Regions from separate parts of the Prauserella sp. PE36 genome, predicted to be linked through region 3. Evidence: riboswitches for the same ligand, from Rfam matches in the RefSeq annotation. Region 3 holds a riboswitch; each other region holds the start of a gene.
The links. A riboswitch is a leader RNA that binds a small molecule or an ion and turns the genes downstream of it on or off. The one in region 3 is predicted to bind S-adenosylmethionine.
Positions count from the first base shown of each region.

Region 1: linked by a shared signal. The riboswitch ahead of thrC (threonine synthase) and the one ahead of DI005_RS12425 (aminotransferase class V-fold PLP-dependent enzyme) in region 3 are both predicted to bind S-adenosylmethionine.
Region 2: linked by a shared signal. The riboswitch ahead of DI005_RS36380 (methionine ABC transporter ATP-binding protein) and the one ahead of DI005_RS12425 (aminotransferase class V-fold PLP-dependent enzyme) in region 3 are both predicted to bind S-adenosylmethionine.

Region 1 covers NZ_QEQT01000088.1:19,805-29,334, reverse strand. The annotation lists gene DI005_RS26990 (pyridoxamine 5'-phosphate oxidase family protein) at 1-312, shown strand, start outside; gene DI005_RS26985 (VOC family protein) at 322-675, opposite strand; gene lepA (translation elongation factor 4) at 725-2,587, opposite strand; gene DI005_RS26975 (class I SAM-dependent methyltransferase) at 2,701-3,300, shown strand; gene DI005_RS26970 (VOC family protein) at 3,467-3,847, opposite strand; partial or broken gene DI005_RS39190 (hypothetical protein) at 3,861-4,431, opposite strand; gene rpsT (30S ribosomal protein S20) at 4,596-4,856, shown strand; gene holA (DNA polymerase III subunit delta) at 5,025-6,005, opposite strand; SAM riboswitch class I at 6,119-6,251, shown strand; gene thrC (threonine synthase) at 6,265-7,521, shown strand; gene DI005_RS26945 (SDR family NAD(P)-dependent oxidoreductase) at 7,665-8,432, opposite strand; gene DI005_RS26940 (ComEC/Rec2 family competence protein) at 8,498-9,530, opposite strand, start outside.
Region 2 covers NZ_QEQT01000110.1:219,194-228,723, forward strand. The annotation lists gene DI005_RS36355 (fatty acyl-AMP ligase) at 1-819, opposite strand, end outside; gene DI005_RS36360 (ABC-F family ATP-binding cassette domain-containing protein) at 845-2,641, opposite strand; gene DI005_RS36365 (4-(cytidine 5'-diphospho)-2-C-methyl-D-erythritol kinase) at 2,673-3,641, opposite strand; gene DI005_RS36370 (TetR/AcrR family transcriptional regulator) at 3,664-4,218, opposite strand; gene DI005_RS36375 (MFS transporter) at 4,382-5,818, shown strand; gene DI005_RS36380 (methionine ABC transporter ATP-binding protein) at 6,016-7,026, opposite strand; SAM riboswitch class I at 7,210-7,299, opposite strand; gene rsmA (16S rRNA (adenine(1518)-N(6)/adenine(1519)-N(6))-dimethyltransferase RsmA) at 7,352-8,200, opposite strand; gene DI005_RS36390 (resuscitation-promoting factor) at 8,219-9,530, opposite strand, start outside.
Region 3 covers NZ_QEQT01000050.1:289,598-299,127, reverse strand. The annotation lists gene DI005_RS12430 (transglycosylase domain-containing protein) at 1-1,226, shown strand, start outside; gene DI005_RS12425 (aminotransferase class V-fold PLP-dependent enzyme) at 1,511-2,860, opposite strand; SAM riboswitch class IV at 2,896-3,007, opposite strand; gene ykgO (type B 50S ribosomal protein L36) at 3,112-3,234, shown strand; gene DI005_RS12415 (thioesterase family protein) at 3,283-4,083, opposite strand; gene DI005_RS12410 (TetR/AcrR family transcriptional regulator) at 4,143-4,838, shown strand; gene DI005_RS12405 (dihydrofolate reductase family protein) at 4,823-5,416, opposite strand; gene DI005_RS12400 (2-hydroxyacid dehydrogenase) at 5,511-6,479, opposite strand; gene DI005_RS12395 (enolase C-terminal domain-like protein) at 6,501-7,832, opposite strand; gene kdgD (5-dehydro-4-deoxyglucarate dehydratase) at 7,829-8,749, opposite strand; gene DI005_RS12385 (LysR substrate-binding domain-containing protein) at 8,845-9,530, shown strand, end outside.

The DNA.
Region 1 (9,530 bases), on a different contig from region 3:
TCCGGGAGGCCCTCGGTCGCGGCAGTACTGGTCGGCGGAGCCCGCAAGCGCGAACTCCTGCGCCGCAGCGGACACGCGACGTTCGTCTTCCGGCACGGCTGGCGATGGGTGTCCGTGCAGGGCCCGGCGCGCCTGATCGGGCCCGACGACACGTGCGAGCACTTCCCCGCCGAGCGGCTGCCCCAGCTGTTGCGCGACATCTTCACCGCGGCCGGCGGCACCCACGACGACTGGGCCGAGTACGACCGCGTGATGGCGGAGGAGCGGCGCACCGCCCTGTTCGTCGAGGCGGTGCGGATCAGCGACCGCTAGGGCGCGGGGTCACCGCAGGTGTGCGAGCACGTTGATCACCGTGCCGCCAGGGTCCTCGACGAAGAAGCGTCGAACGCCCCACGGCTCGTCGGTGAGCGGGTAGACGACCCGCAGGCCACGACGCACCGCCAAGGCATGCGCCGCGTCGACGGCCGCCGGTTCGCCGACATCGACCCCGAAACGAGGCTGGGGGTGCTCCGCTCCGGGCGGTAGGACGAGTACCTGCGCCGTGGGGTTGGCCGGCGATCGCAGACCGAGCACCGGATCCTCCATCGCGACCTCGAGTCCGAGGACCTCGACGTAGAAGTCCCGGGACGCGCCGAGATCTGCTCCGTCGGCATAGGGGATGATTCTGCTGATCACTCTCGCATCATCCCGGCGCGGCTCCCCGCTGTCTTGCAAGAACGGGAGGCTACTTCTTGCCCTTGCCCTTGTCGCCACCGCTGTCCTCAGTGGACAGTGCCGCGACGAAGGCCTCCTGCGGCACCTCCACGCGGCCGACGGTCTTCATGCGCTTCTTGCCTTCCTTCTGCTTCTCCAGCAGCTTGCGCTTACGCGAGATGTCACCGCCGTAGCACTTGGCGAGCACGTCCTTGCGGATCGCGCGGATGGTCTCGCGAGCGATGATGCGCGAGCCGATCGCGGCCTGGATCGGCACCTCGAACTGCTGGCGCGGGATGAGCTCGCGCAGGCGAGTCGCCATCCGGTTGCCGTAGCTGTAGGCGGCGTCCTTGTGCACGATCGCCGAGAACGCGTCCACCGCCTCGCCCTGCAGCAGGATGTCCACCTTGACCAGGTCGGCGGCCTGCTCCCCCGCCTCCTCGTAGTCGAGCGAGGCGTAGCCGCGGGTGCGCGACTTCAGCGAGTCGAAGAAGTCGAAAATGATCTCGGCGAGCGGAAGCTGGTACCGCAGCTCGACGCGGTCCTCGGACAGGTAGTCCATACCGAGCAGCTGGCCGCGCTTGCTCTGGCACAGCTCCATGATCGCGCCGATGAACTCCGACGGCGCGATCACCGTGACCTTGCTGACCGGCTCGTGCACCTCGGCGATCTTGCCGCCGGTGGGCCAGTCCGACGGGTTGGTGACCACGAGCTCGGTGCCGTCCTCCAGGAAGACCTGGTAGACGACGTTCGGCGCGGTGGAGATCAGCTCGAGGCCGAACTCACGCTCCAGGCGGTCGCGCGTGATCTCCAGGTGCAGCAGGCCAAGGAACCCGCAGCGGAAACCGAAGCCGAGCGCTACCGACGTCTCGGGCTCGTAGCTGAGCGCGGCGTCGTTGAGCCGCAGCTTGTCCAGCGCCTCGCGCAGGTCCGGGTAGTCGGAGCCGTCCACGGGGTACAGGCCCGAGTAGACCATCGGCTGCGGCTCGCGGTAGCCGGCGAGCGGCTCCTTGGCGCCGTGGCGCTCCGCGGTCACCGTGTCGCCGACCTTCGACTGGCGGACGTCCTTCACGCCGGTGATGAGGTAACCCACCTCGCCGACGCCGAGTCCCTTCGCGGCCTTCGGCTCCGGCGAGATGATGCCGACCTCGAGCAGCTCGTGCGTGGCCCCGGTCGACATCATCTTGATCCGCTCGCGCGGAGTGATCTTGCCGTCGACGACGCGAATGTAGGTGACCACGCCGCGGTAGGTGTCGTAGACGGAGTCGAAGATGAGCGCGCGCGCCGGGGCATCGGAGTCGCCCACCGGCGGCGGCACCTGGCGCACGACCTCGTCGATCAGCTCCTTGACGCCCTCACCCGTCTTCGCCGACACCCGCAGCACGTCGGAGGGCTCGCAGCCGATGATGTTCGCCAGCTCGGCCGCGTACTTGTCCGGCTCCGCGGCGGGCAGGTCGATCTTGTTGAGGACCGGAAGGATGTGCAGGTCCTTGTCGAGCGCGAGGTAGAGGTTCGCCAGCGTCTGCGCCTCGATGCCCTGCGCGGCGTCCACCAGCAGGATCGCGCCCTCACACGCCTCGAGCGCACGGGAGACCTCGTAGGTGAAGTCCACGTGGCCCGGCGTGTCGATGAGGTGCAGCACGTGGTCCTGGCCGTCGAGCCGCCACGGCAGACGCACGTTCTGCGCCTTGATCGTGATGCCGCGCTCCCGCTCGATGTCCATCCGGTCCAGGTACTGGGCGCGCATGGCCCGCTCCTCGACCACGCCGGTGAGCTGCAGCATCCGGTCGGCCAGGGTGGACTTGCCGTGGTCGATGTGGGCGATGATGCAGAAGTTCCGGATGTGCTCCGGGGGCGTGAACGTGGTGTCGGCGGACGGGCGTGTCTGTGTCACTCGTTACCTCAGGTCGCTCGCGGGTGGCACCCTCCATGTTCCCATGCCGCCACACCGACATTTCCGGGTCATCCCCGATGCGGGTCTCGTCCAGTCCGTGCTGACCTCGAAGGATGAGTTCTGTACTTGACGAACCGCTCGACCGGGCCTTCGGTCACCCCCGCGGTCTGCTCGGCCGCATCGGCGGAGCGCTGATGGCGCACGGCAACGCGGCGACCGAGCGGCACGTGGTCGAGGTGGCGAAACCGGCCGCGGACGAGACGGTGCTCGTGCTCGGACCCGGCCCTGGCATCGGACTCGCCGAGGTGGCCGCCCGCAGCCGGCTCGCCGTCGGCGTCGACCCCTCCGAGGAGATGCTCCAGCTGTGCCGCGCGCGATGCGCCGCCGCGGTGCGTGAGGGCACCGTGCGGCTGCGAGCGGGCACCGCCGCCGCCACCGGGCAGCCAGGGGAGTCCGTGGACGTCGTGCTCAGCGTCAACAACGTGCAGCTGTGGGCCGACCGGGAAGCCGCGTTCGCCGAGCTGTTCCGCGTGCTGCGGCCGGGAGGGCGGCTCGTGCTCTCCGCGCACGAGAAGTGGCTGCCGGTGCCACGGCACGACCTCGCCAGGGAGCTGGAGGCCGCCGGCTTCGGCGACCTGCAGACATGGGTGTGGGACCCGCCCGGCCTCGCCGCCACGCGCGCGGCCCAGCTGCGGGCGTGGCGGCCCGCCTGAACGCGGCCGCCGCGGCTCGGTGGCCGGTTCATCCCCGGCAGGCAGCGCCCGGAGCCGCTGGTGGCGGCTCTCGACGGTGCCGGCCACAGCGCTGAGCCCTCTGCCTGGCGAATCCGATCGTCACGAGGATCCCGGTCTCGGCGAACCGGGCATCCCCGAGACGGAGCTACTGGGAGCGCACATCGACCCTCAGCGGGTGGTCCGACGGGATCTCCACGAGCACGATCCGCGTGCCGTCCGGGTCGGAGATCCACGCCTCGTCGAGTCCCCACGGTTCCCGCTGCGGGCCCTTCACCGGCTCGACGCCCTTCGCGCGCAGCTCGGCCACGGCCGCGGCGACGTCTCTGACCTGCAACCACAGCGCCATGTCCGGGGTGGCGCCGGTGCGGCCCTCTCCCACGACCTCGAGAAACCCGCCGCCGAGGAAGAACACGGTGCCGCCGGGAAACTCGCGGTAGACCGCGAGCCCGAGCGTGTCGCGGTAGAAGGCCTTCGTCACGTCGGGATCCCTGGGATGCACCAGCACCCTGCTGCTCAGCACGTCCATGGGCAACACGGTCTCATGCGAGTGCGGTCGCCGTGATCCCGAACAACACGAGCAGAACCGCCGGCCGCCTACCAGGGTGCCGCTGCCCAGCAACAACCAGCCGGCGAGACTGCCGAGCACGATGCTCAGCTCCCTGGCGGGCGCGACGAGGCTCACCGGCGCGAGCCGCAAGGCGAAGAACACGAGCAGGCAGGCCAACGGAGACAGCGGACACACCAGCAGCACCTCACGCCGGTGCTCCCGCCGCAGCTTCCCCACCAGACCGGGCCAGCCCGGTCGTTCCCCGAGCACCAGCACGGCGACGAGCACCGACAGCAGAGGTCCGCTCCCCTGGCGACCGGGTACACGACGGACAGGTCGCCGACCGCGTACCCGCGTTGCAGGACGACGCCGTAGAGCACATGGCAGACCACCGTCACGGCGGCGGCCAGCAGCCAGCTCCACTCCGGACGCCGGTCGCCGAACAACACCATCGCGAGCACCACGGGCAGCAGAGCGACGGCGGAGACCGGGTAGCAGAGGTAGCCGGACCCCTGGTTGTGTGCGAGCCTGCGCCAGCGGGGAGACGGCGAAACCCCAGGCACTGCGAGCCCAGGTAACCGACCTGGCCGAGGTCCCGCGGTGACCCGTTGTTATGCTGTTCAGCCGTTGCCGTGTGGCATTCCGCCAGGGAGGAAGCCCGGTGAGTCACCGGGGCCACGAGAACGCGACAACGACAATCCCGCCGAACGATGTGAGGAGCGCCCGCGTGGCCAACATCAAGTCCCAGATCAAGCGCATCAAGACCAACGAGAAGGCGCGCCAGCGCAACCAGTCGGTCAAGTCGGCGGTGAAGACCGCGATCCGCAAGTTCCGCGAGGCCGCTGACGCCGGTGACAAGGACAAGGCCATCGAGCTGCAGCGAGAGGCCGCGCGCAAGCTGGACAAGGCTGCCAGCAAGGGCGTGATCCACAAGAACCAGGCCGCGAACAAGAAGTCCGCGATGGCCCAGCGCGCCAACAAGCTCTGAGCCTGCCGACAAGCTGTCGCGAAGCCCCCGGTGACCAACGGTCTCCGGGGGCTTCGCCGTTGTCGGCGCGTGTTCGCCGAAAGTCCCCTATGGCGCAGCGTCTCCGTTGGGGGTGTGGGAGACGGGCGGTGCCCCGAGCGCACCAAAGGTGGCGCTGGGGCGCGTCGCCTAGCGGCGTTGCTTCGCGGCGATGAGGTCCAGCACGGCACGCTCGATCGCGTAGTCCGGATCGGCCGCGGCGCCCTTCACCTCGGCGTTCACGCGGGCGACGATGCGCATGGCCTCGGCGAGCGAACCCGAGTTCCAGCCGCGCGACTGGCCCTGCGCCTTGCGGATCTTCCAGGGCGGCATCCCCAGCTCGCCCGCCATCTGGTTCGGGTTGCCCCGGCCCGCCGCGGACACCCTGGCGATCGTGCGGACCGCGTCGGCCAGCGCGTCGGCCACCAGCACGTGCGGCACCCCGATCTGCTGCGCCCACCGCACCGACTCGAGCGCGGCGGCGCGGTCTCCGGCGACGGCCTTCTCGGCGACCATGAACCCGGTGACGTCGGCCCGGCCGCGGTGATACCGCCGCACGGCCTCCTCGTCGACGCTGCCGCCGGAATCGGCCACGAGCTGCGCGGCGGCCGAGGCGAGCTCCCGCAGGTCGGAGCCGACCGCGTCGATGAGCGCGACCACCCCTGGCGCGTCGATCCGTCCGCCCGCCCGCCGAACCTCGTTGCGCACGAAGGCTTCCCGCTCGGCGGGCTTGGTGATCTTGTCGCACTCGATGACGGCAGCGCCCGCCTTCTTGAGCGCACCCGGCAGCGCCTTGGCCGCCTTGCTCCGCCCACCACCGGTGTGGACCACGACGAGCACGATGCCGTCGGCGGGCATGCGCACGTAGGACAGGATCGCGTCGGAGATCTCCTGCGAGACGTCCTGCGCGCCCTCGATGACGATCACGCGGCCCTCGCTGAACAGCGAAGGGCTGACCAGCTCGGCGAGCTGTGGTGGTGTGAGTTCGGACACCCGGACGCGCGTCAGCTCCGCCGTCGCGTCGGCCAGCCGCGCCGAGTCCAGCGCGGCTCGCACCGCGCGTTCGACGAGCAGTTCCTCGTCCCCGAGCACGAGCTGCAGTGGTGCGGGCGTGGTGGCTGGCGCGGTCACGCTGCCGATCCTGCCACGGTGACGTAACCCGCACAGCCGTGGCACGAACTGATCCCGATGACGTAGGCTTCCTCACGACGTCGGGCGGATTCCGCCCACGGACAACCGAATACCGCTCATCCAGAGGGGCAGAGGGAACGGCCCGATGAAGCCCCGGCAACCGGCGTCAGCCTGTCATCTCGATTCCGCGAGGTAGCTGGCGATCACGGTGCCAATTCCGACCCGCGCCAGCGGGGCAGATGAGGAAAGGAACCTCGCGATGACTGCAGCGCTCGAAACCACGAAGTCCGTCGACCTCGGTCCGGCCGTGGAGCTCGTGTCCAAGGAAGAGGGCCACCGCCAGCCGCTGGCCCCGGAGTTCGTCTCCGCCGGGGACTTCTCGCCGCTCGAGGTCGCCTACGACTTCGGCCGCGTGCGCCGGGAGGACATCGAGGCCGGCCCTCGCAACATCTGGCGCTACAAGAGGCTGCTGCCGGTGCCCTCCAACGTCGAGGAGATCCCCAACACCGAGCCGGGCTGTACCAGGCTGGTGCGTGCCGACCGCCTCGCGAAGGCCCTCGGGGTCAAGCGCATCTGGGTCAAGGACGACACCGGCAATCCCACCCACTCGTTCAAGGACCGCGTGGTCGCCGTCGCGCTGGCCGCTGCCCGCGAGTTCGGCTTCGACACGCTGGCCTGCCCCTCGACGGGCAACCTCGCCAACGCGGTCGCCGCGGCCGCCGCGCGCGCCGGCTGGCAGTCGGTCGTGCTGATCCCCTCCTCTCTCGAACGCGCCAAGATCCTCACCACGGCCGTCTACGACGGCGCCCTGATCGCGGTCGACGGCAACTATGACGACGTCAACCGCCTGGCGACCCAGCTCGCCGCCGAGCACGAGACCTGGGCTTTCGTGAACGTCAACGTGCGCCCCTACTACTCCGAGGGCTCCAAGACCCTCGCCTTCGAGGTCGCCGAGCAGCTGGGCTGGCGGCTTCCCGAGCAGATCGTCGTTCCGATCGCCTCCGGCTCGCAGCTGACCAAGGTTGACAAGGGCTTCCGCGAGCTGGGCCAGCTCGGCCTCGTCGACGAGTCGCCGTACAAGGTCTTCGGGGCACAGGCCACCGGCTGCTCGCCGGTCTCGGCCGCGTTCCGCAACGGGCACGACGTGGTGCAGCCGGTGAAGCCGGACACGATCGCCCGCTCGCTCGCGATCGGCAACCCCGCCGACGGCCCGTACGTGCTCGACACCGTCAACCGCACCGGCGGCGCGATCGAGGACGTCAGCGACGAGGAGGTCGTCGAGGGCATCCGGCTCCTGGCCCGCACCGAGGGCATCTTCACGGAAACCGCCGGCGGCGTCACCGTGGCGACCGCGAAGAAGCTCATCGAGACCGGCAGGCTGGACCCCGACGCCGAGACCGTGCTGCTCATCACCGGCGACGGCCTCAAGACGCTGGACGCCGTCGAGGGCAAGATCGGCCCGAAGGCCACCGTGCCCCCGTCGGCCGACGCCGTGAACGAGGTCCTCGGCCGCTAGGTCGGGTCTGATAATCCTCTGCCGTGCGGGCCGGGATCACCGTGGTGGCTCGCACGACAGAGGAGGACGCTCGCCCCATTTCAAGATCGTCGACCCGCACCAACGTCTCCCGACAGCACACCTGAGTCGCCACGGGCCGCGGCTCACAGGGCGTGCCCCCCTGCGACCTGCAGCACCTGGCCGGTGATCCAGCGGGCCTGCTCCGACGCCAGGAACACGACCGCGTCGGCGATGTCGTCCGGCTTCCCCGGACGACCGAGTGGCACGATCTCCTTGACCTTCGCCACCAGGTCCTCGTCCATCCAGCCCGTCTGCACCGGCCCCGGAGCCACGGCGTTGACCCTGATCCCGGCCGCGCCGAGGTCCAATGCCGTGCCGCGCGTGAGCCCTTCCAGCGCGGCCTTGGACGAGCCGTAACCGAGCTGGCCGGGGAACGCGCGTGCCGCGTCGGTCGAGATGTTCACGACGCACGGCGCTGCCCGGTCCGGCTGCTGTCGGCACGCCAGCTCGCTGATCAGCAGCGCGGGCGCGATCGCGTTGACCCGGTAGTGCCGCTCGAGGCTGCCCGCCGTCAGCGCGTCCACCGTGTCGGGGGTTTCGCAGTGCGCGGCGTTGTTCACGAGCACGTCCACGGGACCCAGCCGCGCCTCGACCTCGTCGAACAACCGCGCCGCCGCATCCGGCTCGGCCAGGTCGGCCGCCACCGCGACCGCATCGTCGAGTTCCCCGGCCAGCCGGCGCGCGGCCTCTACGGGCGGGGTGACGTGCGCCCACCGCGCCTCCTCCCCGGGATGGTGGTGTACGGCCACGCGGGCACCCTGCGCGGCGAAGGCCCGGCTGATCGCCTCGCCGATGCCGCCGCTGCCACCAGTCACCAGCACGACCTTCTGACCGAGTCCGGTATTGATCATGGCGCGAGCGTGCCGGGGCCGTCCGGTTCCGGCAACCGGATTCACGGCCAGTCAGAGTGGTTCTGTCATCGCGACGCTCCTCTCCTGACAACGGCCGGTCCGTCGTCGCCCGGCACCACGGCGGTGTCGCCGCCGGTGTCCGTGCGGGCCACGAGTGCCCCTCCTCTCGTCAGCACGCTCAGCGTCGTGCGGTTCGGATGTCCGTACGTGTTGTCCGCGCCCACGCTCACGAGCGCGACCCTCGGTGCCACCGCACCCATGAACTGCGGCAGCGTGAACCGAGACCCGTGGTGCGGCACCTTCAGGATCTCCGCCCTCAGGTCGGCCCCGGCACTGAGCAGGTCGCCCTGGGCAGCCAGCTCGACGTCGCCGGTGAGCAGCGCTCGCCCTGCGGCCGTGTTCGCGCGCAGGACCACGGAACTGTTGTTGATCCCCGTGCCGTCGTCCTCCTCCCCCTGGTCTCGCGGGACATAGCGCGGTCCCACCACATCGAGCCGCAGTGCGGGCCACTCGAGCCGGTCCCCGACGCTCAGTTCGAGCAGGGGAACGCCCCGGGCCGACGTCTCGGCCGCGACCTCCCGCCATGCCCAGCCCGGCGTCCGGCCGGGACCGACCGCCACCGCGCCGACCGAGCGCCCGTCGAGCACCGCCGCGAGTCCGCCCACGTGGTCGGCGTGGAGATGGCTCAGCACCACCAGCGGCACCCGGTCGACGTCGAGCCGGTCGAGACAGCGGTCCAGCGGTCCCGGCTCGGGCCCCGCGTCCACCACCACCGCACGGCCGGGCTCACCGGTGGCCAGCACGAGCCCGTCGCCCTGACCGACGTCGCACGCGACCATCGCCCAGTCCCTCGGCGGCCACCCCGGCGCGACGACCTGCACCGGAACCAGGACGACCAGCAGCGACGCCAGCGCCAGCGCGAGCGCGATGCGCGCCGGACGATGTCGCAGCGCCAGCACCACCAGGCCGGCGATGCCGGCCGCGAGCAGCCCGCCCCACCAGCCGGACGGCCACCCCACTACGGCGCCCGGCACCCCGGCGGCCTCCCTCCCGACGAGCACCAGCCAGCTCACTCCGGGGCCCGCGACGTGTACGAGG
Region 2 (9,530 bases), on a different contig from region 3:
GTCGTCGTCGACCCTCGCGAGCCTGCGGCCGACGATCGCGTAGGCGAAGTTCGGCGCGGCCGTGACGGTGCCCTTGTAGCGGCTGATCAGCTCGGGCCACAGCAGCGGCCCGGAAAGGAACTCCACCGGCGTGACCTTGACGAGTTCGACGCCGAACGTCATGGGCAGCGTCAGGAAGCCCACCATGCCCATGTCGTGGAAGGTGGGCAGCCACGACACCATTACGTCGGTGTCGAAGTCCAGCTCGGCGCGGTCGACCATCGCCCGGATGTTGGAGTAGAGGTTGCCGTGCGTGATCCGCACCGCCTTGGGCTCGGCGGTGGAGCCGCTGGTGAGCTGCAGGAGTGCGAGCGAGTCCTCGCCGATGGGCACGGCCTCGGCGATCGGTTCGTCGGTGAGCAGGTCCTCGATCTTGCGGTAGTCGATGCCGTGCTCGGTGAGCACGGGCGCGAGCTGGTCGAACGGCTCCCCCAGCAGCACCAGGCGCGAGCCGATCATCTCGAGCACCTGGATGGTGTCGGCGGCCCACTGCGCGAGATCGGTGCGCGGCGTCGGCTGGTGCAGCATCGTGACGCTGCCGCCCGCGAGCCACGTGCCCTGCACGGTCGGCGCGATCAGCTCGGGCGCGGCGGCCAGCACCGCGACGGCGCTGCCCGGCTCCAGTCCCGCCCGGACCAGCCCACCCCCGACCCGGCGGGCCCGCTCGTGCACCTCGTACCACGTCCTGCGGACAGGCTCCTTGGGTTCCCCCGTCACCATGCCCCGCTGCCGGCCAACCGCGTTCGCGGTGGCGACCATCGTCTCCACGAACCGACTCATGGGGAGAACTCTAGAGGCCGCGTCTTTACTCCACGGCCTCAGAGGTCTCCAGCCATTTCTGCTCGAGCTCGTCCTTTTCCGCCTGGACGGCCTTCAGCTCGGAATTGAGCTCCATCAGACGCTCGGGCTCGGTCGCCGCGGCGGCCAGCGCATCGTGCAGCTTGGCCTCCTTCTCGTGGACGACGTCGAGCCTGCGCTCCAGCCTTGCCAGCTCCTTGGTGACGGCCCGCCATTCCGCGGCGGAAACCTTCCCGTTCCCGCCGGCTGAACGCTCCCCAAGGCCACCCTGGTTGCGCTCAGCGCTACCAAGGGGGCCGTTGGGCGCGGGGGCCTGGGCGCGGCGTGTGAGGTACTCGTCGATGCCGCCGGGCAGGTGGGTGATCTTGCCGTCGCCGAAGAGGGCGACCACCGTGTCACACACGCGCTCCACCAGGTAGCGGTCGTGCGAGACCACCACGAGCGTGCCCGGCCACGAGTCGAGCAGATCCTCCAGTTGCTGGAGCGTGTCGATGTCCAGGTCGTTGGTGGGCTCGTCGAGCAACAGCACGTTCGGCTCCGCCATCAGCAGCCGCACCAGTTGGAGACGGCGCCGCTCGCCGCCCGAGAGGTCGTCGACGGGCGTCCATTGCCGCGCGGGCGGGAACCCGAGCTTCTCGGCCAGCTGCGAGGCCGACAGCTCCTGCTTGCCGAGCGTCACCCGGCCCGCCACGGCCTCCACGGCCTGAAGGACACGAAGGTCACCGGGGAGATCGTCGAGCTCCTGGCGCAGGTGCGCGAGCCGCACCGTCTTGCCCTCGATCCGCCTGCCCGTCTCGGGCTCCGACTCGCCGGCGAGCAGCCGCAGCAGGGTCGTCTTGCCGGAGCCGTTGACGCCGACCAGGCCGATCCGGTCGCCTGGGCCGATGCGCCACGTGACGTCGTCAAGGAGCGTGCGCTCCCCCGCCCCGAGCGTCACGTCCTCGAGTTCCAGCACGGTCTTGCCGAGCCTGCGCTTGGCGAACGTCAGCAGCTCGACGGAGTCACGGGGCGGAGGCACGTCGGAGATCAGCGACTCGGCGGCCTCGACCCGGTAACGCGGTTTCGACGTGCGGGCCTTCGCGCCCCGCTGGAGCCACGCGAGCTCCTTGCGCGCCAGGTTCTGCCGCTTCTCCTCCGCCGTCGCGGCGAGGCGGGCCCGCTCGGCCCGCGCGTAGACCCAGTCCGCGTAGCCACCCTCGTACTGCTCGACACTCCCGCCGACGACCTCCCACGTCCGGCCGCACACGGTGTCGAGAAACCAGCGGTCGTGAGTGACGACCACGAGGGAGATCCGGCGCGCGAGCAGATGGTCGGCGAGCCAGCGCACACCCTCGATATCGAGGTGGTTGGTGGGCTCGTCGAGCACGACGAGATCCAGCTCGGCCACCAGCGCCGCGGCGAGCGAGACCCGGCGCCGCTCCCCGCCCGACAGCGTGGCCGTGGGGGTCTCCAGCCCGATCGCCGAGATGCCGAGTCCGTCCACAATGGAGCGGACGCGGGCGTCGGCGGCCCATTCGTGCTCGGCGGCGTACTCGGCGAGCACGACGTCGCGCACCGTGCTGCCCTCCGGCAGCGCCGTGCGCTGGGTGACCACGCGCATCCGCAGGTCGCGGACGCGGCTCACCCGCCCTGAGTCGGGCGGCGTGAGGCCCGCGAGCACCTCGAGCAGCGTGGTCTTGCCGCCCCCGTTGAGGCCGACGACACCGATGCGTTCACCCTCGCCGACGCCGAGTGAGACGCCGTCGAGCAGCATGCGCTCGCCGTAGGACTTGCTGACCGATTCGAGGTTGACCAGGTTGGCCATCCGGCAGGTAACCCTTCGAAAGCTGTTGAGGTTAGGCGTGCACTTGGGGCGGCGTTGGGTGCCGGGGAGCGTCGTCGCCGCCGACGACGCGTGCGCCGGGGACCGGCCCGTGCGCGACCCGCACCGTACGGCACACTCCGGCACCGGCCAGCTCGGCGGCAACCTCCAGGGCGGCGTCCGCGCTCTCGCAGAGGAACGCGCACGTGGGACCCGAGCCGGAGACCGTGCCGGCGAGGGCACCGGCGTTGACGCCGGCCCGCAGGGTCCGGCGCAGGCCGGGCCGCAGCGAGACGGCGGCCGCCTGGAGGTCGTTGCCGAGCAGCAGCGCGAGCTGCTTCGGGTCGCCTGAGGCGAGCGCCTCGACCACCGGCGCGTGGGAGCCGACCCTCGGCGGGTCGCCGTCGGCGCGCAGCCGGTCGAGCTCGCCGTAGACGCGGGGCGTGGACAGGCCGCGCTGGTCGAACGCGAGCACCCAGTGGAACGTGTGGCGGGAAAGCACGGGGACGAGCTCCTCGCCGCGGCCGGTGCCGAGCGCGGTGCCACCGTAGAGCGCGAACGGCACGTCACTGCCGAGCGTGGCGGCGATCTGCGCGAGCTCGTCCCTGGCGAGGTCGAGCTTCCACAGCGAGCTGAGGCCGACGAGCGTTGCGGCGGCGTCGGCGCTGCCGCCCGCCATGCCGCCAGCGACGGGAATGCCCTTGCGCAGCACCACGCCGACCTTGTCGATGTCCTCGGTGCGGTCCACGTGCTCGGCAAGCGCCCGGGCCGCCCGCCACGCGAGGTTGCCCTCGTCGGTGGGCACGGACTTGGCGCCCTCGCCGAACACCTCGACGCCCGGTTCCTCGGCGGCGGCGACGGTGACCTCGTCGGTCAGGGATAGGGCCTGGAAGATGGTGGTCAGCTCGTGGAACCCGTCGTCGCGAACGTCACCGACGGAGAGGTGCAGGTTCACCTTGGAGGGCACCCTCACGGTCACGGGCGGTGGAACGACGGCGAGCACGGGTCAAGGGTACTTGGCCGGCTCAGCCGCGCGGCGCGACCAGCTCCAATGCGACCTGGAGCGCGACCTCGGGCGGCGGGGCCGCTCCGGGTCCGCCGAACATCGGGTTGATCCCGAGCACGAGTGCGACCAGGGCGAGCCTGGCCCGCAGCTCCGTGGCCGGGTCGCCGCCCTCGGCGCTGATCAGCTGGAAGAGCTCCCTGACCTTCGCGCCGAGCGGGTGCATGACGCCGAACTTCTTGAGCGTCGGGATGTTCTGCTGGATGAACTGCATCTCCGGCCCGTGCTCGTCGTTGACGAGCGCGGAGAACCGGCGCAGAACCTCCTCCGTGGTCCCCTGCGACCTCGGCTGCTCCTTGGCCCAGGCGAGCAGCTCATCGAGGCCGTCGACCAGGTTCTCGACGAGGCTGTGGACGATGTCCTCTTTGGTCTTGAAGTGGTAGTACAGCGCGGCCTTCGTCACGGCGAGGCGCTCCGCGATCTCCCGCAGGGACGTCTTCTCGTAGCCGTGCTCGGCGAACAGCTCCAGCGCGACCTGCTGGATGCGCTCCCTCGTGTCGCTGCGCCGCCCCACCATGTCAGCCAGCCCTTCCTGAGACCGTCTTCAACTTACTTGACGCCCGACTAGCAATCACTTACGGTTCCACCATACAAGCTAACTAGCCGACCGGTAAGCAATCGGCGAACCCGGTGCTTTCCAGTCATTTCGGGGCCTCCACACAGTCTCACAAGGGGAAATCATGACAACGACCGCTCCTGCACCGGTGGGGCAAACCACCGACCGGCGCAGATGGTGGGCACTCGCGGTGATCGGACTGGCCCAGCTGCTGGTCATCGTCGACATGACGATCATGACGATCGCGCTGCCGTCGGCGCAGCGGGAGCTTGGCATGTCCGACGCCGGCCGGCAGTGGGCGATCACCGCCTACACCGTGGCGTTCGGCGGGCTGCTGCTGCTCGGCGGGCGGCTGGCAGACCGGCTCGGCCGCAAGAACACACTGCTCGTGGGCGCCGTCGGCTTCGCGCTCGCCTCGGCCGTCGGAGGCGCCGCGATCAGCACGGAGATGCTGATCGCGGCGAGGGCGGGCCAGGGCGTTTTCGCGGCGCTGCTCGCGCCGTCGACGATCTCACTGCTGACCACGACGTTCACCGCACCGCGCGAGCGGGCGCGCGTGTTCGGCATCTTCAGCGCGATCATGATGTCGGGCGCCGCGCTCGGACTCGTCGCGGGCGGGGCGCTCGCGGAGTACCTCGACTGGCGCTGGTGCCTGTACGTCAACCTGCCGATCGCGGCGCTGGCCGCCGTGCTGGGCGCTTTCGTGCTGCCGAAGGTCGAGGGACATCGCGAGACCCCGCTCGACTGGATCAGCGCCGCACTCGGCGGCGGGGCAATCGTGTCACTCGTCTACGCGCTGTCGGAGGCGGCGGAGCGCGGCTTCGGCTCAGGGCTCGTGCTCGGGCTGCTCGCGACAGCGCTGGTTCTGGTGGCGGTGTTCGCGACGCGGCAGGCGCGGGTGAGGGGACCGTTGCTGCCGCTGAGCGTCGTGACCGAGCGGTCGCGGGCGGCTGCGTTCCTCGGGGTCGCTTTCGCGGCGTTCGGGATGTTCGGGATGTTCCTGTTCCTGACGTTCCAGCTGCAGGTGATCATGGGCTACGGCGCGCTGCTGGCAGGGGTGGCGTTCCTGCCGTTCGTGGCGGGCAACGTGCTGATGTCGACGCAGGTGACGAGCAGGCTCGCGCCGAGGGTCGGGGCGAGGCCGCTGCTGGTTGGCGGGCTGCTCCTGCTGGCGGTGAGCATGGCGCTGCTGACGCGGCTGACGCCGGACAGCTCCTATGTCGGCCTGCTGCTGCCTGCCGAGGTGCTGCTGGGCGCGGGTGCGGGTCTGGTGATGCCGACGGTGGTGAACGCGGCGACGCAGGGGGTGGCGCCGAAGGACGCGGGCGTAGCCTCGGCGTTCATCACGACGTCGCAGCAGGTGGGAGCCTCGCTCGGCACGGCGGCGCTGAACACGATCGCGGCGAGCGCGACGGCGTCGGTCGTCGCGGGTGGAGCCGCGGCGACGGTGCACGGCTACGCGACGGCGAGCGGCTGGGCGGCCGGTGTTCTCGCGGTGGGCGCCGTAGTGGCCGGCCTGCTCTTCCGGCGCCCCTCACCGGTGCCCCAGCAGTCCCAGTAGCCACATCCAGGGGGTAGCAAGGGAGCTTTACTCCCGTTTTCCGGGAGCAAAGCTCCCTTGCTCACTACGTGGCGGCCGGGGGTGGGCCCGACTGCAGTGAAGGCCACCTTCACTGCGTTGAACGCAGGCAAGGTGGCCTTCACTGCAGAAGGGGGCTCCCTGCAGAAGGGGGCTCCCTGCAGAAGGGGCTCCCTGGATCAGGCGGCGACGTTGCGCAGGCCGTAGAGGGTGTGGGTGACGTGGGCGCCGCGCTCCGCGATCCACGCCAGCGCCGCGTCGGCCCGCTGGCCGCGCACCCCGAGCCGGAAGCGCGCCACCGGCGTGTCACCGAATCGCGTCAGGCCACCGCCGATCGTCGCCAGCTCGACGTCGAAGCGGCCCGCCGCCTCGGGAAGCAGCGCACCGACGGCCGCGAAGCCGATCAGCACCACGTCCACGGCGAGGTCGTACTGCGACACCTCCGCCCTCGACGTCTCGATCGCGGGCAGCAGCTGGTTGGCGATCTTGCTGCCGTGCTTGCCGAGCAGGCCCAGCACGTTGCCGCTCTCCAGTACCGCACCGCGCTCCAGCAGGGCCACGTCGTCGCAGACGCGCCGCGCCACGCTCGCGTCCGGCGTGGTCACCAGCACCGTCGCGCCCAGCTCGGCCCGCGCCCGGTCGAGAACGGCCAGCACCGAGCCCGACTCCTCGGACTCCACGCCGCCCGTCGGGTCGTCGGCGAGCAGCACCGACGGCCCCGCCGCGAGTGCCCGCGCGACGGCGACCCGTCGCCGCTGGCCCTCGGACAGGTCACCGGGCAGCTGCGCGGCCCGCCTCGTCAGGCCGATGAGGTCGAGCAGGGTGCCCACGCGGTTCCGGCGCTGCGGGCCTTCGATGCCGAGCCGCTCCAGCGGTGCGGCCACGTTGCCGGCGACCGTGCGTTCCGGCTGCAGCCGGGTGTCGACGATCCCCAGCTGACGGCGCGCGTCCCGCAGCTTGCGGCCGTCCAGCGCGGCGGTGTTGAGCCCGTCGAACCGCACGACCCCGCGGTCCGGACGCTCCTGCAGTGCGATGCAACGCGCCAGCGTCGACTTACCGGCACCCGAAGGGCCGACCACGCCGTACAGCGAACCCGCCTCCACGGCGAGGCTCACGTCGCGCAGCGCGACCACGGGCGCCCCGGTACTGCCGGCGGCGAACGACTTGCTGACGTTTTCGACGGTGATCACGAAAGCTCCAAGGCAACTCGAGACACAGCGACGCCCCGTCCGGATCTCAGACGGTCGCTGGGAAGGGATGAGCGAGTGGGAAACGATCAGGCGGCAGCGGTGTGGCGACAACACGCGCTTACGGTGCGGCGGCCCTGATCGACGACTCGGCGCCTGGTGAGCATTCGCGAGCGATACACGGATCCTCCATCGCTCCTGGCGTTAGCACCTGCCCTCGGTGGGCGGTTGCTGCGACTTCGGCGAGCCAGGTCTCTCAGTCGCTCGGGATGGATGCCCTAAGAGTAGACCTGAATCGGCCACACGAACGCAAGCTCGCCGATGTAGATCACACCTTTGCCGCAATAGCCGCGAACTGATCGACGTCCAGCTGCTCGCCGCGGGAGCGGGGGTCGATCCCGGCGGCCGTCAGCAGCTCGCCCGCCCGGTCGGCGGAGCCCGCCCATGAGGCCAGCGCGGCGCGGAGTGTCTTTCGGCGCTGGGAGAACGCGGCGTCGACGAGCCCGAACACCACGTCGCGATCGGCGTTCTCCGGCGGCTCGCCGCGTTCGAACGCCACGAGCGAGGAGTCGACGTTGGGCACCGGCCAGAAGACCGACCTCGGCACCGCGGCCACCTTGCGTGCCCTGCCGTACCAGGCCAGCTTGACGCTCGGCACGCCGTAGACGCGACTGCCCGGTCCCGCCGCCATGCGGTCGGCCACCTCGGTCTGGACCATCACGAGTCCCCTGCGCAACGACGGCAGCTCGGCGAGCAGATGCAGCACGACGGGAACGGCGACGTTGTACGGCAGGTTCGCGACCAGCGCCGTCGGCGGCTCGGCGAGCTCGTCCGCACGCACCCGCAGCGCGTCGGCGCCGAGCACGGTCAGCCGGCCGGCCGCCTCGGGCGCGTGGCTCCGAACGGTGTCGGGCAGGCGCCCGGCGAGCACGGGGTCGATCTCCACGGCGATCACCCGCGCACCGGAGCCCAGCAGGCCGAGCGTGAGCGAGCCGAGACCCGGCCCGACCTCGAGCACCACGTCGCCTGCACCGACCTCGGCCAGCTCGACGATGCGGCGCACGGTGTTGGCGTCGTGCACGAAGTTCTGGCCGAGCTTCTTGGTCGGCCGGACATCGAGCTCACTCGCCAGCCCGCGGATCTCAGCAGGGCCGAGCAAGCCCGATGTCTCCGTCACCGGGTCAGTCTAGAACGGCTACGGGAGCCCCAGCTTCGACTGGCAGCTCGGCCAGGCGCTGTAGCCGCCGCGATCGTCGCGCACCTTCGTGGCGATCGCGATCTGCTGCTCGCGGCTGGCCTGGTGCGGGTAGGCCGCGTACTGGTCGCCGCCGTAGGCGTCCCACGTGCTCTTGTCGAACTGCAGGCCGCCGTAGTAGCCGTTGCCGGTGTTGATGGCCCAGTTGCCGGTGGACTCGCACTGCGCGAGCGCGTCCCACACTGCGCCGTCGGAGATCACCGGCTGCGGGGGCTGCTTGGTGCCCACCCGGATGACCCGGTCCTTGGCGGCCTTGATGATCTTGCTGGAGAGCTCCTCGCGGGCGATCTCCTGGTCGTTCTCCTTGGTGATGCGGTAGGTGACGATCTCCTCGCCGGGGACGCCCTCTTCCTCGACGATCTCGGTGCCCTGCTCGAGCTCGGGGTCCTCGATGGTGCGGACCTTGGGCTCGATGACCTCCGTCTCGTTGATCACCGAGACGCCGGTGCGGCTGATGTGCACCGAGGCGCCGTCGTGGATCTTGAACTTGAGCCCGCCCTCGATCTTGTCCTTCGGGCCGAGCGAGAGGTTGAGCTCCTTGAGCAGCTCCTCCGCGGTCACGGCGGTGGTGGAGAGCTCGCGCGGCTGGTTGCCGCCGTCGAAGAGCGTGATGTTCTTGAGGGTCTTGACCTCCAGGGTCATGCCCTCGAGCGGCACCTCGCCGCCGACCGGCGCGGAGAACCAGGTTCCCTGCTTGTTGAGGTCCTGGAGGCCGAGCTGTTCCAGCGCCTCGCCGACGGTGGTGGCGCGGACCCAGGCCTCGCGCTGCTCGCCGTCGACGATCAGGTTGAGCTGGCGGCCGCGCTCCAGCGTGATGACGCCGCCGTCGCCCACCGCGGCCTGTGGGGAGGGTGAGAGCGCGTCGTGGGCGCCGACCGTGATGCCGGCGTCCTCCAGCACCTCGCCGACGGTGCCGCCGAAGCTGCGGACGGTCTGGCGCTCGCCGTCGACGTCGAGGGTGACGCTCTTGTTCATCGCGAGCGCCGCGGCGCCGCCGCCCGTGAGCGTGATCATCACGGCGAGGACGGCGCCCTTGAGGAAGCGCTTCTTCCAGGTCTTGACCGCGGTGGCGAGCCCGTCCTCGGGCTTCTCCTGCGCCTCGGCGGTGCGGTCCGCGCTCGCCTCGTCGGGAACGACGATCGGCGGCAGCATCGTGGTCTCGGCGTTGATCAGCCGGATGAGCTCGTCGACATCGATGTCCGCTTCGGACATGAGGCTGTCGGCGTCGGGGCCGAGCGCCGTCAGGACGTCG
Region 3 (9,530 bases):
ACCTCTACACCGGCGGATACACGATCCGCACGACGCTCGACCGGGAGGCCAACCACCTCGCCAAGCAGTCGGCCGAGGAACAGGTCGGCAAGATGGAGGACAACGTCGCCAACACGTTGTCGCTGGTGAAGCCGGGCAAGGACCGGCACGAGGTGGTGGCGCTGGCAGCCAACCGCGACTACGGGCCCGACGCGAGCGCCGGGCAGACCGAGTACTCGCTGCCCTCCGACGTCGCCAACGTGACCGGCGCCGGGTCGAGCTACAAGATCTTCACCGCCGCGGCGGCGATGGCGACGGGCAAGGTGGGGATCTACGACACGATCCAGTCGCCGAGCTCCTACGTGTCCCAGGTGTTCAGCGGCAGTCCCGCGCCGTGCCCCTACATCGCGCCCTACACGCGCGGCTACTGCGTCACCAACGCGACCGAGGGCGGCAGCGGCTCGATGACGCTGCAGACCGCGTTGCAGACCTCGCCCAACACGGCTTTCGTGATCCTCGAGGAACAGGCGGGCATGAAGGCCGTCGTCGACATGGCCAGCAAGCTCGGCCTGCGCAAGACGATGGCGTCCAACGCGGCGAACGGCGGCCCGGTGAACCCCGAGGCGGAGAGCCAGGAGCTGAGCCAGAGCCAGACCCAGTTCTTCGGGCCCACCGCGAACTCTCCCGGCAAGGGCTCCTTCACCCTCGGCGTGAGCCCCACGAGCGGGCTGGAACTCGCCAACGTGGCCGCGACGATCATGAGCGGCGGCGTGTGGTGCCCGCCGACGCCGATCGGCGAGATGACCGACCGCGACGGCAACCCGGTGCCGATCAAGGAACAGCCGTGTGAGCAGGCGGTGCCGGAGGGGCTCGCCAACACACTCGCCGTGGGTATGAGCAAGGACGACCTGCCCGGCGGCACGGCGGCGGCAGCCGCCCAGGGCGTCGGCTGGAACCGGCCCATGATCGGCAAGACCGGTACGACACAGGTCAACGGCTCCGCGGCGTTCCTCGGCGCCACGCCGCAGCTCGCGGGCGCGGCGATGGTGTTCCGGCCCGACGTGCCCAACGGCGGTCTCTACGACGGCGGGCCCGGCAACGTCAGCGCCGTCCCCGCCGACAGCGGCAACATGTTCGGCGGCAAGACGCCGGCACGCACGTGGTTCGGCGCGATGAGCAAGATCCTGGAGGGTGAGCCCGCGCTGCCGCTGCCCGCCAGCGACCCCAGGTACGAGCGCTTCGACTGACGAGTACCTCGGAGGCGGCTCGCGTGCCGGTGGCGGAGCCGGAGACCCCGTGCCGGAGCCGGTCGACGGCGCAGGCGGCTCCGGCACCGCTGAGCCGGAGCTAGCGACCGTTGGCGTTGGCGTTGGCGGGGCCAGGCGGGTGGCCGTGCTCCGTTCCGGTCGACCTGCTTGGTCCGCGCGCCTGAGGACGTGCACTGCGCCGCCCGAGTCGAGGACGCGCCCCGGGGTCTCTGGTCCACGCCGCGCGCGCCGCGTGCGGACCGAGCCGTTCTACCCCGCCTGACTCAGCCGAGAAAACCCGGTAGCGGACGGGGATCCGGGCTCGGCGCCCACCGGCCGTCGGTCTCGGCGTAGGTCCACCGCGGGCCCCTTTCCGTGATCTCGCGCAGCGCGGTCACCAGGCGGTCGACGTGCTCGCGTGTCGTCCCGAGCCCGACGCTGACCCGCACGGCCTGCTGCCCGTCGCCGCCGCTCGTGGCGATGAGCCTGCGGGTGGCGATGTGCGCGCAGAAAGCGCCGTCCCGCACGCCGATGCCGTGCTCCGCCGACAGGACGGCGGCGATCAGTCCGGGGGAGAGGTCATCGATCGCGAAGGAGACCGTGCCGACGCGGTCGCCGTCGTCGTCGAACAGCCGGAGGACACGCAGGCCCGGTACCGAGGCGAGGCCGCGGTCGAGCCGGGCGAGCAGGTCCGCCTCGTGCGCCTCGACGCGGTCGCGAACCGAGGCCAGTTCCGTGCAGGCGACGCCGAGCGCGTACGCGCCGACGGTGTTGGGGGAGCCGGCCTCGTGCCGTTCCGGCCCGGTGTTCCAGACCACGCCGAGGCCGTCCTCGTGCCCGGTGACGAGTTTGCTGGCGCCACCACCGGCCAGGTACGGCTCGGCGGCCCGCAGCCAGTCGGCCCTGCCGACGAGCGCGCCCGCCCCGAAGGGCGCGTAGAGCTTGTGTCCGGATAGGACGACGTAGTCCGCGTCCAGTTCGCGCAGCGACACGGCGCGGTGAGGGGCCAGTTGGGCGGCGTCGACGGCGATGCGGGCTCCAGCGGCGTGTGCGGCCTGCGCCAGCTGGGCGATCGGCAGCACCTCACCGGTCACATTGGACGCTCCGGCGACCACGACCAGCCGAGGACCTTCGGGGCAGCGGCCGAGCGTCTCCGCGAGCACGCGCACGGCCTCGTGCCGGGCGCGCGGGGCAGGCACGCGGTACACGTGCCTGCCCCGCCACGGCAGCAGGGCGGCGTGGTGCTCGGTGTCGAACAGCACCACGGCCGTGCCCTTCGGGACGGCGCGGGCGAGCAGGTTGAGGGCGTCGGTGGTGTTGCGCGTGAGGACCACCGTGTCGGACGACCGCGCTCCGACGAACGCGCCAACGGCCTGCCTGGCTCGCTCATAGACCTTTGTGGACACCTGCGAGGCGAACCCGGCGCCGCGGTGGACGCTCGCGTACCACGGCAGGAACTCGTCGACCGCCCTGCGCACGGCGGAAAGACACGGCGCGCTGGCGGCGTGGTCGAGGTTGGCGTAGCCGATCTCCCCGCCGGTCACCAGCGGCACGCGCAGGTCGTCACCCGCGGTGCCGGGCACGGCGGGCGGGATGACGGTGGCGAGGGCAGGGGGTGCGAACGTGACGGACATGTGGCCTCCTCGGTGGGTCCTGGGACCCGGTGAGGGGCCCGCGCTTGCCCGCCTGTTCCGGCGAGCCAGGTCGTCACCCGGGGCACCCCACCACGGTAGGAGGGTTGCCGGCCAGCGAGCCGGGGCTTGACGCTGGCGCTCATGACCTAGCGGAGAGGCTACCTCACGATGCGGCGCCTGCGCGAGGGTGTTCGCGGCCGGGGTGAGTATAATGAAAATCGTTGTCAACAACAACGATGAAGGGAGTGGCCGTGAAGGTCCGGAAGTCGTTGCGCTCACTGAAGAACAAGCCGGGTGCGCAGGTGGTGCGCCGCCACGGGAAGGTGTTCGTCCTCAACAAGCGGGACCCGCGCTACAAGGCCCGACAGGGCTAGGGCGCGTCTGCCGATCCCCTCACTGGGCAGCGGGTCGGGCGACGCGCCCTATGGCAGGCGGACCCCTGCGAGCTGCGTCGCCTGGGCTACGAGCCGGTCCTTGCTGTCCCACGCCTCGGCGACCTCGTCCATCCGGTCGCCCGCGACGACGCCGGCCCGCATCCGGACGCGCACGGGGCCCGGAGCCGGTGGGCGCCGCAGGTAGGCGCTGATCTGCAGGGTCGGCGCCCACCCCGGGATGCCGAGGTCGTACGACACCGGTGGCACGGGGTCCAGCGCCACCAGCAGGCTCAGCGGGTCCCAGTCGGAGCCGTCCGCGAGCCGCTGCCAGCCCGAGATCTCGCCCTGGCGCGACGGGGTTCCGCCGAGGAAGCCGAGCGGGCGCGGGTCGAGCCGCTGTTCCACCACGTCCATGAGGTCCACCCGGAAGCCCGCGCCGGGCGCCTCGGCCGGGACGCGCACGCACTCGTGCTCCGGTGGGAGATCCGCCGGCGTGACGCCCGACCAGTAGGGCTCGTGGTCGGCGAGCGGGCCGAGTGTCAGGAGCGCCTCGGCGCACGGGGTGCCGTCCTGGCCGAGCCGCACGCGGGACTGCGTCAGCCCCTTGCCCGCGCGCAGCACCTCCACCGACACCCGCGCGGGCCCCGCCTGCGGCGGCACCGCGAACGACGCGCTGACCGCGTGCGGATGGGCGTGCGGGCCGACCTCCGTGGCGGCCCTCGCCATCGCGGCCAGCAGGTAGCCGCCGTGCATCCGGCCGCCGACCGTCCACTGGGGATCGAGGTCCACGGTGAAGAGGTCGGTGCCCGGCTCGCGCGTGAGCGCCGTGGCCTCATGGAAGCTGCCCATGCGCTCAGATTGACAGCGTCAAGTTGACGGTGTCAAGTCAGCTCTGTCACGCTGTGCCGATGAGCTCGACGCGCTCGCGGGCCCGCCCCGGTGAGGGGGAGAAGCTGCGCGAGGAGATCCTGCTGGCCGCCGAGTCGCTGCTCGTGGAGACGGGCACCGACGGCGCGCTCACACTGCGCGCGGTCGCCGCGCGTGCCGGGGTCACGACGCCGTCGGTCTATCTGCACTTCGCGAACAGGGACGACCTGCTCGAAGCGGTGTGCCTCCAGTCGTGGGGCGAGCTGGAACGCCGGATGCGGGAGCGCTCCGAGGGCGTCGACGACCCGCTGCGTGTTCTGGGCCGGTGCGGGCGCGTCTACGCGACGTTCGCCCTCGAACATCCCGTGCAGTACCGCGTGCTCCTGATGCGGCCCTCGGCCCACCGGTCGCCGGGCGCGCGGGAGTGCTTCCGCTACGTCACCGAGGCCGCGGCGGCGTGCGTGTCGGCCGGGATCATGCGCGGGCGTCCCGAGTCGCTCGCCGTCGGGCTCTGGTCGGCGCTGCACGGCCTCGTGAGCCTGCTGATCGCGCAACCGGAGTTCGACTGGCCCGACGACCTCGACACGCTGATCGACGACGTCGTGCGCATGGCCGGTTTCGGCACGGTGCTCGCCTCCCGCATCCCGCGCGAGGCGACCCCGACCAGCGCCCAGCTCGCCGAGGGCCTCGACGCGCTCACCGCGAACTGGCCGGAGCGGGATCAGCCGCGCCGGTAGTGCAGGCACACCGCGCCGTGCGCGAGGGTCGCGCTGCTCGCCAGCGTCCAGCCGGACGCGGGAAGACCCTCGGGCAGCAGCCGCAGCCCGCCGCCAAGCAGGGTCGGCACGACGGCGAACCGCAGGTCGTCAACCAGGTCCGCCTTCAGCAGCGTCTGGATCACGCTCGCGCTGTTCAGCACCATGAGGTCACGCCCGGGCGCGGCCTTCAGCGCGGCGACCTCCCGTTCGGGTTCACGGGCGATCCGGGAGTTCCGCCAGTCCGCGCGCTCCAGCGTGCGGGAGAACACCACCTTCTCCACGGTCTCCAGCCACGTGCCCAGCTCGCGGGTGCGCTCGTCGGTCGCGGGATCCCGCGTGATCCCAGGCCACACCGACGCGAACCCCTCGTAGTTGGTGCGCCCCAGCAGCGCCGTGTCCACGCCGCGCCACACGCCCTCGAAGTACTCGGCGGTCTCCTGCCGCAGGGCGTGCCGGTGCAGCCACGTGTCGTGCGCCGGCCCATCCGGGCCGCTCGTGTAGCCGTCGATCGAGATGCTGGCCCAGGCGATCACGCGGCGGTGTGCGGTGCCGGTCATGGCGGTCCTTCCGTCCGGTGGCCGTGCCGGTCGCGCGGCCCTCATCAGAGACGTCGGAGCCGGGCAGCCCAGATCGACACGCGGGCGGAGTGAATCAGGATCCGGCGGCCCGCGGGACCGGGGTCACGAGCGTGCCCTCGGTCATGAACGCGTGGAGATTGCGGAAGGCCAGCGCGCCCATGGCCTCGCGCGTCTCGCGGGTGGCGCTGGCGATGTGCGGCAGCAGCAGCACGTTGTCCAGCTCCAGCAGCGGCGCGGGGACGTTCGGCTCGTCGGCGAACACGTCGAGTGCCGCGCCGGCGATCCGGCCCTGGGTCAGCGCCGCCACGAGCGCGGGCTCGTCGACCACGCTGCCGCGCGCGATGTTGACCAGGTAGCCGTCGGGGCCGAGCGCGCGGAGCACGTCGGCCGAGACGAGCCCGCGCGTGGCCGCGCCGCCCGACGTGGCGATCACGAGCACGTCGGCCCCATCCGCCAGTTCCACCGGCGACGACGCGTAGCGGTACGGCACGCCCTCCACCGGGTTGCGCGAGTGGTAGCTCAGCTCCGTGTCGAAACCCTCCAGCCTGCGCGCGATGGCGCGGCCGATGCGGCCGAGCCCGAGGATCCCGACCCGTTTGCCGCTCACCTTCGTGGCGAGCGGGTAGCCGCCGGGGGTCCACTCGCCCCGCCGCACGTAGCGGTCGGCGGCGGCGAGCCTGCGCAGCACGTCGATGAGGGCGCCCACCGCGAGATCGGCGACGCAGTCGGTGAGCACGTCCGGCGTGTTGCTGACGTCGATGCCCCGCGCGCGGGCCCTGGCGACGTCCGTGGTCTCGTAACCCACTCCGAAGTGGACGATCGCGCGGAGCTCGGGCAGGGCGTCCATCAGCTCGTCACTGACGCCGACCCGTGCGCTCGTCACGGCGGCCACCACCTCGTGCCCGTGCTCGGCGAGGTAGCCGGCCGGGTCGGTGTGCTCGGCGAGGCGCACGGTCTCGTGGTGCGAGGCAAGCGCCTCCTCCAGCGACTCCAGCAGCGGGCAGACCTGCAGGACCACGCCCTGCCGGGCGGACCGGGTCATCGGTTCTCCCTACTCTTTCGTTCAGGCGCGGTCGAGTGCGGGCCGCTTCGGATCGAAGGTCCACCCGGGAACGAGATACCGCATCGCCGCCGCGTCGTCGCGAGCGCCGAGACCCTCGCGCAGGTACAGCTCGTGGGCGGCATCAACCTGCTCCGGGTCCAGCTCCACGCCGAGGCCGGGGCGGTCGGGCACGGTCAGGTGGCCGTCGGTGAGCGGGTACGGGTCGCGGGTGAGCCGCTGGCCGTCCTGCCAGATCCAGTGCGTGTCGATCGCGGTGATCTCGCCCGGCGCCGCCGCGGCGACGTGGGTGAACATCGCCAGCGACACGTCGAAGTGGTTGTTGGAGTGCGAACCCCAGGTCAGGCCCCACGCCTCGCACAGCTGCGCCACGCGCACCGAACCGCTCATCGTCCAGAAATGCGGGTCGGCGAGGGGGATGTCGACGGCGTGCTCGCGCACCGCGTGGCCCAGCTGCCGCCAGTCGGTGGCCACCATGTTCGTGGCGGTGCGCAGGCCCGTGGCCCGGCGGAACTCGGCGAGCACCTCGCGCCCGGAGTAGCCGTCCTCCGCGCCGCACGGGTCCTCGGCGTAGGCGAGGACGTCGCGCAGCCGCCTGCCGCGCGCGATGGCGTCGGAGAGCAGCCAGCCGCCGTTGGGGTCGAGGGTCACGTCGGCGCCGGGGAAATGCTCGGCGAGCGCGGTGATCACCTCCACCTCCTCGTCGCCCGGCAGCACGCCGCCCTTGAGCTTGAAGTCGGTGAACCCGTAGCGCGCCTTGGCGGCCTCGGCGAGCGCGATCACCGCGTCCGCGTCGAGCGCCTTCTCGTCGCGCAGCCGGAACCACTCGTCACCGCTGTCGTCTCCGTGGCGGTAGTCCAGGTCGGTGCGCTCGCGATCGCCGACGAAGAAGAGGTAGCCGAGCGCGGGAACGCGGTCGCGCTGCTTGCCGTCGCCCAGCAGCGCAGCCACGGGCTGGTCCAGAAACTGGCCGAGCAGGTCGAGCAGCGCCGACTCGATGGCCGTGCACACGTGGACGGTCACCCGCAGGTCGAACGTCTGTGGCCCGCGCCCACCGGCGTCGCGGCTCGCGAAGCGATCCCGGACGGCGGCGAGCACCGCGTGGTGGTCGCCGACACGCGCACCCTGGACGAGGTCCTTGGCCTCCTCCAGTGTCCTGGTGATCGCGGGCCCGCCCGGCACCTCGCCGACGCCGGTGCGGCCCTCGGAGTCGGTGAGGACCAGCAGGTTGCGGGTGAAGAACGGGCCGTGCGCGCCGCTGAGGTTGAGCAGCATGCTGTCGCGGCCCGCGACGGGGACGACGCGGTGGCCGGTGATGACGGGGACGGTGCTCATGCGTGGTTCACCTTGTCGACGAGTGCGGTCAGCTCGCCGAGCTCGGCCTCGGTGAGGTCGGTCAGCGGGGGCCGGACGGGCCCGGCTTCCCTGCCCACCGCCTTCAGCCCGGCCTTCACGATCGACACGGCGTAGCCGGCCTTGCGGTTGCGGATGTCCAGGTAGGGCAGGACGAACTCGGAGAGCTTACGGTAGACGGCCGCCGTGTCCCGCTCGCGCACGGCGGCGTAGAAGCCGAGCGCGAACTCGGGCAGGAAGTTGAAGATGGCCGACGAGTACGTCGTCACGCCCATCTCCAGGTACGGCAGCGCGTAGGTCTCCGCCGTCGGCAGCCCGCCGATCGACAGCAGCCGCTCGCCCAGCCCGGCGTGGATCCGGGTCATCAGATCGACGTCGCCGACGCCGTCCTTGAAGCCGATGAGGTTCGGGCAGGTGTCGGTGAGCTCACGCACGGCGTCGAAGCCGAAGTTCGCGTTGGCGCGGTGGTAGACGATCACGCCGAGCCCCGTCGCCGCGCACACCGCGCGGACGTGGGCGACGAGGCCCTCCTGGGACAGCTCGGTGAGGTACGGCGGGAGCAGGAACACGCCGGACGCTCCGGCGGCCTCGGCATCGCGCGCCATCTCGACGGCCTGCGCGGTGCCGTAGCCGGCGGGGGCGACCACGGGCTTGGCCCCGGCGGTCGCGGCGACGGCCGCCCGGACGACGGTGGCGACCTCGGCGGGCGTGAGGGAGAAGAACTCGCCCGTCCCGCCCGCCGCGAAGACCCCGGACGAGCCGAGCGACGCCTGCCAGGCGAGGTGCTCGCGGTAGCCGTCCTCGTCGAAGGTGAGGTCCTGCCGCGCGTGGGTGACGGGGAAGGACAACAGTCCCGCCCCGAGCGTGGTCCTCAGGTCGTCGGGGCTGAACGGCGTCATGGCGGCTCCAGTGTCGCGAAGGGGTTGCTCGAAGCCTAGAACCTGCGGCGATACCGGTCTAACGCCAAGATCGCATCGGTTGATACCTTCCGGGCATGACAAGTCCCGCCCGGTTCACACTGGAGCAGCTGCGCGGATTCGTCGCCGTCGCCGAGGAAGCGCATTTCGGCCGGGCGGCGGCCCGGCTGCGCATCACGCAGCCGCCACTGAGCAGGCAGGTGCAGAAGCTCGAACGTTCGCTCGAGGTCGAGCTGCTGGTCCGCACGCCGAGGGCGGTGCTGCTGACGCCGGCGGGGGAGGCGTTCCTGCCGGAGGCACGGCGGATGCTGAGCCTGGCCGACGCCGCACCCGCCGCGGCCCGCAACGCCGCGCTCGGCACGGCGGGCAGGCTCCGGGTGGGTTTCACCGCGATCTCCGCGCTCACCGTTCTCGGCACGTGGATCCGCGTGATCGGCGAGGAGCTGCCCGAGGTGGAGCTGACGCTGACCGAGCTGGTCACGCGCGAGCAGATCGACGCCCTGCTTGCGGGGGAGATCCACGTCGGCCTCGCGCGCGGCGTTCCGGCGTCGGAGCTGCTCAGCGCGCGGCGGGTGCACGCGGAGAGCCTCGTGCTCGCCTGCCCTCGCGGGCACGCGCTGGCCGGGCTCGGCAGGCCGCCGCAGCTGGCCGAGATCGCCGCGCACGACATCGTCACCTACGCTCCCGTGGCCGCCCGCTACCTGCACGAGCTGGTGATCAGCACGTTCCACGGCGTTGGCGCGCAACCGCGCTACGTGCAGCA